Pseudobacter ginsenosidimutans: one gene and its partner. The protein of the gene in region 1 interacts with the protein of each later gene in a pairwise test. Links are inferred from orthologs where the notes say so. Each region holds a gene or a part of one and is shown in the gene's direction. Other genes may lie near its edges.

The links.
Region 2: the proteins of FSB84_RS11235 (region 1) and dnaE interact in binary tests that used the Escherichia coli proteins (3 or more experiments, as listed by UniProt). The link is inferred for Pseudobacter ginsenosidimutans from one-to-one orthologs.

Annotation. Positions count from the first base shown.
Region 1 is NZ_CP042431.1:2,757,564-2,760,820, reverse strand. What follows is about bases 59-2,991. They hold FSB84_RS11235 (DNA polymerase III subunit gamma/tau), read left to right. Parts: upstream 59-593; coding sequence 594-2,390; downstream 2,391-2,991. Other genes in these bases: FSB84_RS11230 (pyruvate dehydrogenase complex dihydrolipoamide acetyltransferase), read left to right, coding at 2,537-2,991; FSB84_RS11240 (class I SAM-dependent rRNA methyltransferase), read right to left, coding at 59-501. Outside these bases: more of FSB84_RS11240, read right to left, coding at 1-58; more of FSB84_RS11230, read left to right, coding at 2,992-3,257. UniProt on the Escherichia coli protein: Part of the beta sliding clamp loading complex, which hydrolyzes ATP to load the beta clamp onto primed DNA to form the DNA replication pre-initiation complex.
Region 2 is NZ_CP042431.1:7,125,988-7,130,576, forward strand. Bases 247-4,511 are described here. They hold dnaE (DNA polymerase III subunit alpha), read left to right. Parts: upstream 247-645; coding sequence 646-4,311; downstream 4,312-4,511. Other genes in these bases: FSB84_RS27760 (C40 family peptidase), read right to left, coding at 247-452; trxA (thioredoxin), read left to right, coding at 4,494-4,511. In the rest of the region: more of FSB84_RS27760, read right to left, coding at 1-246; more of trxA, read left to right, coding at 4,512-4,589. UniProt on the Escherichia coli protein: DNA polymerase III is a complex, multichain enzyme responsible for most of the replicative synthesis in bacteria. This DNA polymerase also exhibits 3' to 5' exonuclease activity. The alpha chain is the DNA polymerase catalytic subunit.

The DNA of each region.
Region 1 (3,257 bases):
CTGCTGCTTCAACCCTTCCAGTTCACGCACGGGAACATCGTTCCTTTCGTATATGCCTTTGGGTTGGAAGATCTTTTCCAGGGCCTTTACGATGGCAGGCTTCCATTTATCGATCCCCAGCGCCAGGGTCTGGATCACAAAATAATCATTGAATTTATCGATGATCAGCTGAGGCAGGTAATCCGCTTCGCCGAAGATGAGGCGGCAGTTCTCGATGTACCCGATCTGCTGACGGTAATGCCAGGCTTTGAGCAGGCGATTGTAAAAGAAATCCTCGTTGATGGTCTCGTTTTTGTCGCGCGTGAGCAGTCTGACCAAAATCTGGCTGGCCGGGTTGATATATCCTTTACCTACAAATTTTTTATCATGTGTGTACACTTCCACGATATCGCCGGGCTCTACTTCTCCGTCTACCAGGTTCACTTCATTGGCAAAGATCCAGGGATGGCCGTTCACCACTACACGCTGACTGATCTTCTTCTTAAGGATCGCTTTTATCATGGCGCAAAAGTAACTCACTTAATTACAAATTATTCACAAGTTTAAATTTTGCTTCCGGGCATTAATCCGGCGTTTCTTAAATTGCACCCATAATGGAAAAGTTTATCGTTTCGGCAAGAAAGTACAGGCCCCAGACCTTCGACACAGTTGTAGGGCAAGGGCATATCACTACTACCCTCAAGAATGCGATCAGGAACCAGCAACTGGCGCACGCCTTCCTGTTCTGCGGCCCCAGGGGCGTTGGTAAAACCACCTGTGCACGTATCCTTGCCAAGACCATCAACTGTGAGAAGCCCGGAGAGGACGGGGAAGCCTGTAATGTTTGCCACAGCTGCGTTTCATTCAATGAAGGCACATCGCTCAACATCCATGAGCTGGATGCTGCCAGCAACAACTCCGTGGATGATATCCGCACCCTGGTGGAACAGGTCCGCTTTGCACCACAGGCCGGCACCTACAAAGTGTATATCATCGATGAGGTGCACATGCTCAGCTCCTCGGCCTTCAACGCCTTCCTGAAAACACTGGAAGAGCCGCCAGGATACGCTATATTCATTCTGGCCACCACCGAAAAGCACAAGATCCTTCCAACGATCCTGAGCCGATGCCAGATCTTCGATTTCAAACGCATCACCACCAACGATACAGTTGACCACCTTGAACAGATCTGTACCAAAGAAGAAGTGAATGCCGATCGCGCCGCTCTGCACCTCATCGCTCAGAAAAGCGAAGGCTGTATGCGTGATGCGCTCAGTATCATGGACAAGATCGTAAGCTTCACCAATGGTACCGTCAGTTATCAGAATACACTTGAGCACCTCAATATCCTGGATGCCGATTACTACTTCCGTTTCATGGAAAGCATGCTGGCACAGGATCTTGGTGGAGCCATGCTTCTCTACGATGATATCGACCGCAAGGGCTTCGAAGGTGATCTGGTATTGAATGGCTTTGCTGAATTCGTCCGCAACCTGCTGGTTTGTAAAGACCAGAAAGTAGCGAACCTGCTGCAGGTGGTGGAAAGTTTCAAAGACCGCTACATCGCAATGGGCAAGCAGGTTTCCGTGGCCTGGCTCATCAATGCCCTCAATATTCTGAATGAAGCCGAGATTGGCTTCAAAGCCGCACGCAACAAGCGATTGCACATAGAGCTGGTGCTGATCAAACTCAGCTACCTGCAACAAGCTATCGAACTGGGCGCCGGCGCAGACGACGGGAAAAAAAAACTAGTTGACACAGCCAAACCAGTAGCGTTTCGCCAGATACCCGTTCTGGGAGCCGCTCCCAAACAGGCGGCAGCCAAACCAAAAGCTGAAGCCCCACAAACCGGGGCCAAACTGATCATCGAAGATCAACCTGCCGCCAGACCTGCATCGCAGGCTGTGGTGCCGCCCGTTCAACCGGTAAAACAGGAACAGCCAGTCTCGGATCAACCCAAAGTGAAGATCGGCGGGCTCGCCAGTATCCGTCAACAGTTTGTAGGCAAAGGTCTCGCCTCCGCCGGAGAAGTGATCCCCCTGGAAGAAGCCAGACTGCATGCCGCCTGGGAAGCATTCACCCAGCAATTGCGCGATACCAAGAACCCAGCCTCACAATCCTTTGTGATGGCCCGCCTGCAAATCAATAACAGCGCACATTTCACGATTGTCACCAATAATAACCTGGAACAAAAGTTCATCGAAGGCGAAAGAAGACCGCTGAGTGAATACCTCTGCAAGGTGTTCAACAACCGGGCACTTCTCTTCGTGATTGAAGTGGATGAGAACGTGGTTTACCAGGAACCGACCGATAAACCAATGTCGAGCCGGGATAAATTCATTGCCATAGCTGAAGAATACCCGTTGATCCGGGAGCTGAAAGACAGACTGAGACTGGAACTTGATCTTTAATACGTTGCGATTGGCAACTTGCCAATTTTACATAATGTATTGAATACAGTTCAATGCGTGTTCCGCATTGTCAATTCCCTATTTTGCTGTAATTTCGGCACTCAATAGAAATTTGAACATCCCAAATTATAAACTGGAATAAAGTTATGGCTGAAGTGATCCTAATGCCCCGCCTGAGTGATACGATGACCGAAGGAGTGATTGCGGCCTGGCATAAAAAAGTTGGCGACCCTGTGAAAAAAGGCGATCTCCTGGCAGAAGTGGAAACCGATAAAGCTACCATGGAGTTGGAGAGTTATAAAGACGGTACCTTATTACATATCGGAACGGACAAAGGCGGAAAACTCCAGGTGAACGACCTGCTGGCCATTATAGGAACACCCGGCGAAGACATCAGCTCCCTGATCAAAGGTGGCGCTGCCGCAGCCGCCCCTGCTGCTGAAAAGCCAGCAGCACCACAACAAGCCGCCGCTCCTCAGCCTCAGCCACAACCTCAACAACAAGCCGCTCCAGCCGCTGCACCTGCATCCGGCGGTTCTATCGATCTCTCTACCGTTCCTGAAGTGATCCTCATGCCACGCCTCAGCGATACCATGACGGAAGGTGTGATTGCAGAATGGCACAAGAAAGTAGGTGATGCCGTGAAAAAAGGCGACCTGCTGGCCGATGTGGAAACAGACAAGGCCACGATGGAACTGGAAAGCTATAAAGAAGGAAAATTATTATATATCGGCGCACAGAAAGGAGATAAAGTTCCTGTGAATGCACTGCTCTGTATCATCGGAGATGAAAGCAAAGTAGATGTGAACGCTATCGTTGCTGCCGCCAAAGGTGGCCCGGCTCCCGCTGCTGCCGGTGCCGCACAAC
Region 2 (4,589 bases), 4.4 Mb from region 1 along the record:
GATGCTGAAGTGCGGGGAACGCCCACATTATAAAGAGAAGAAATGAATGTTTGGGAAAAAGCTGAGCAATCGATACCTGTGCGGTCGTTGCCTCCGTAACGGTATTTGGTGCCGTACCAGCTCTCGATGAAGTCGAACAATTTGCCGTCAGTGATACTTTCAACCGGAACATCCAGCAAAATAGCGTATTTGAAAGCCATCGGCGCCACTCCTTCCATATTGGAGGCCGGAGCTATCAGGGTAGGCATATAACCACTCCCGCTGCTGCCTTTGAAATCATTGCTGTTGATGGAAATATTCTCTATGAACTTAGGCGGATGGGCCGTTTTGGCATTCGCCGCCGTTGATCCGCCTGCCGGGGAACTGGTAGTGGATCGCTTGAAAGTGTTGCAACTGGTGGCTCCCAGCGCGATCGTCGCCGCCAATAATGCATTCTTCACAATGTAGGACATCGTTCAAACCGGGTTAGTAATCCGGCAAATATAACAAATACATTGCCAAATGCAATCCCCTCCTGCCCGGCAGCTGCCTCCGCTTTTTCGCACATACCCTGTGGATTAAAATTGTGCTCTTTTTTGCTCCCATTCAGGAACTTTGTAACGTTATTTGCTGTTTGATTGTTGTTACAGATAGAACCAGAAGATTATGTCGAAATTCTCACACCTGCACGTCCATACCCAGTTCTCATTGCTCGATGGAGCCGCCTCCATCCAAAGCCTTTACAAAAAAGCCATCAAGGATGGGCAGCCCGCTATTGCCATTACGGACCACGGTAATATGTTCGGGGCTTTTGAATTTGTATCGGAAGCTTACAAGCACAAGAACGACGATGGCTCGCTCAAAGTAAAACCCGTGGTGGGCTGCGAGTTCTATGTGGTGGAAGACCGTACACGTAAAACCTTCTCCAAGGAACAAAAAGACGAACGCTACCACCAGGTACTGCTCGCAAAAAATGCAAAAGGATACCAGAACCTCATCAAGCTCACTTCCCTCGGTTATATCGAAGGTATGTACAGCAAGTATCCGCGCATCGATAAAAAACTGATCGAACAATACCACGAAGGACTTATCGCCACCACCTGCTGTATCGGCGCCTATGTACCCCAGACCATCCTGCACGATGGCGAAGAAAAAGCAGAAACGGAATTCAAATGGTGGCTGGATCTCTTCGGCGAAGATTATTTCATCGAACTGCAGCGCCATAATCTCAAAGAGCAGATCCAGATCAATGAAGTGCTGCTTAAATTCTCGCTGAAATACAATGTGCCTGTAATTGCCACCAACGACAGTCATTATACAGACCAGGACGATTACAACGCCCACGATATCCTCCTTTGTATCAACACCGGCGAAAAGAAAGCCACACCGGGCTTTGACGATTTTGTGAACGATGATGCCATAGTGAAGGAACGCCGTTTCAAATTCCCGAACGACCAGTTCTATTTCAAGACGCAGGATGAAATGAAGAAACTCTTCGCAGACATCCCACAGGCCATCGACAATACCAATATGATCGTGGACCGCGTGGAAGTACTGAACCTGAAGAAAGATATTCTTCTCCCGGCGTTCCCGCTACCCAAAGAATTCCAGCTCACAGACGACAGTAACCTGAACCAGTGGGAATTCCTGAAGCATATCACCTACGAAGGAGCAAAGATGCGCTACGTGGAGATCACCGATGATATCCGCGAAAGGCTCGACTTTGAGCTCTTCACCATCAAAACGATGGGATTCGCCGGTTACTTTTTGATCGTGAGTGATTTCATCAAAGCCGGAAGGGACCTCGGCGTATTCATCGGACCGGGCCGTGGATCGGCCGCCGGTAGCGCTGTGGCCTATTGTATCGGTATCACCAATATCGACCCCATCAAATACAACCTGCTGTTCGAGAGGTTCCTCAACCCGGATCGTAAGAGCATGCCGGATATCGATACGGACTTCGACGATGAAGGCCGCCAAAAAGTAATTGATTACGTTGTTGATAAATATGGCAAGAACCAGGTAGCGCAGATCATCACCTATGGTACCATGGCCGCCAAGATGAGTATCAAGGACGTGGCCCGCGCACTCGACCTGCCGCTTCCCGAAGCCAATGCTCTCGCAAAACTGGTTCCCGATAAACCAGGTATCGAACTGGGCCGCGTGCTGAAAGCGCCCATAACAGCAAAGGAAGGTGAGAAATCGCTGGAAGAAAAAGATCAGCTCGGACCTGATGATCTAGAAAATGTGAAACGCATCCGTGAAATATACCGGGGTACTAACCTCAATGCACAGGTGCTGCACGAAGCTGAACGTCTCGAAGGCTCCGTACGCAATACAGGTATCCATGCAGCGGGTATCATCATCGCCCCCAAAGACCTTACTGAACTGATCCCCGTGTGTACCGCCAAGGACTCCAGTCTCTGGGTTACACAGATCGAAGGCAGCATCATCGAAGATGCAGGCGTTATCAAGATGGACTTCCTGGGTCTGAAGACCCTCACCATCATCAAGAATGCCCTGCGCATGATCAAGGAGAACCACGGGATCGATATCGTGATCGACGATATCCCGCTTGATGATCAGAAAACCTACGAGATCTACCAGCGCGCTGATACCATCGGCACATTCCAGTTCGAGAGCCCCGGTATGCAGAAATACCTGCGCGACCTCAAACCTGACCAGTTCGCGGATCTGATTGCGATGAACGCCCTTTATCGCCCCGGTCCGCTCGCGTACATCCCATTGTTTATCGACCGTAAGCATGGCCGTGAGCCCATCACCTACGATCTTCCCGAAATGGAAGAATACCTCGCCGAGTCCTACGGGATCACGGTTTACCAGGAACAGGTGATGTTGCTGGCGCAAAGTCTCGCCGGCTTCTCCAAAGGTGATGCGGACGTACTGCGTAAGGCGATGGGTAAAAAGCAGAAATCGGTACTGGATAAAATGAAGACCCAGTTCATCAATGGCGCCACAGCCAAGGGCCATCCGGCCGATAAACTGGAGAAGATCTGGACAGACTGGGAAGCCTTCGCCCAATACGCGTTCAACAAATCGCACTCTACCTGTTACGCCTTCGTGGCCTACCAGACAGCCTATCTCAAAGCGCACTATCCTTCCGAATACATGGCCGCCGTTTTGAACAACGCCGGTAATATCGAAAAGATCACCTTCTTCATGGAGGAATGTAAGCGCATGGGACTGAAAGTACTCGGTCCGGACATCAATGAATCCAAAAAAGGTTTTGCCGTTAACAAGGCCGGCGATATCCGTTTCGGCCTGGGTGGGCTGAAAGGCGTGGGTGAAGCTGCGGTAGACAGCATCATTGCCGAGCGCACAGAAAAAGGTCCTTACTCTTCCATCTTCGATATGGCCAAACGCGTGAACCAGCGCACGGTGAACAAGAAAACACTTGAAAGTCTCGTATACGCTGGCGCTTTCGATTGCTTCCCCGAACTGCACCGCGCTCAATATTTCACCATCCCGCCAAACGATACCAGCTCCGGTCTGGAGAAGATCATCAAATACGGGAATATCTTACAGGCAGAGAGCCAGAATGCTTCCAACAGTCTTTTCGGCAATCTCTCCACCAATATCGAGATCGCACCACCGAAGATCGCGCCCTGCGAGCCCTGGACGCTCACAGACCTGCTCAATAAAGAAAAGGAAGTAACGGGCATCTTCATGAGCGGTCACCCGCTGGACCATTTCAAATTCGAACTGCATCATTACGGCATCAAACCACTGGTTGAATACAACGAGATCCAGAACACCGAATTGCTGATGGCTCAGTACGCCGGTAAAACACTCCGCATCGCCGGTTTAGTGACGGATGCACAGCATCGCGTGACGAAGACGGGTAAAAACTTTGCGAAAGTGGTGATCGAAGATTATACCGGTAATGCAGAGCTCCTTTTCTGGAGTAACGATTACCCGCGTTTCAGTTCATTTTTCCAGAACGGACTGAACCTTCTGGTTACAGGAACCTTTTCACAAAAACGCAGCTTCAATCCCGATCCCAACAAGCCACCTGAATACGAGTTCAAGGCATCCGAGATCACTTTGCTGGAAACTGTCAAAGGCAAATACACCAAGCAACTGATCCTCGATATCCAGGCCAGGCACCTGACGCCGGAACTGATCGATTTCCTTGAAGATAATGTTAAAAAAAATCCGGGCGGGGCAGGCCTTCGCTTCAATATCATCGAGCCAAAAGCGCAGTTGAAGATCAGCATGTACAGTCTGGAAGCGAAGTTCCAGATGAATGACGAAATGACGGCCTGGCTCAGGGAAAAGCCTGAGGTAGAGGTGGCTGTAGTGACTAGCTAGCAGATGTGGATATGTGGAAATGTCACCGTTTCAGTAAAATGAAAATGGTTATATATTTGCTCTCTTTACCCCATGGAACAAAGACTGGAAGCGATGGTAAAGGTGAGATGAACAAAACGGTTCCCTCGCCTGTTTTAATCAGATACAGTCTTCATTCAAATAATATTTATAAAAACATTTTTATGGCTTTAGAATTTACTGATGCGAACTTCCAGGAAAAGGTACTTTCTTCCGATAAACTGTCTGTAGTGGATTGCTGGGCTGAGTGGTGCGGACCC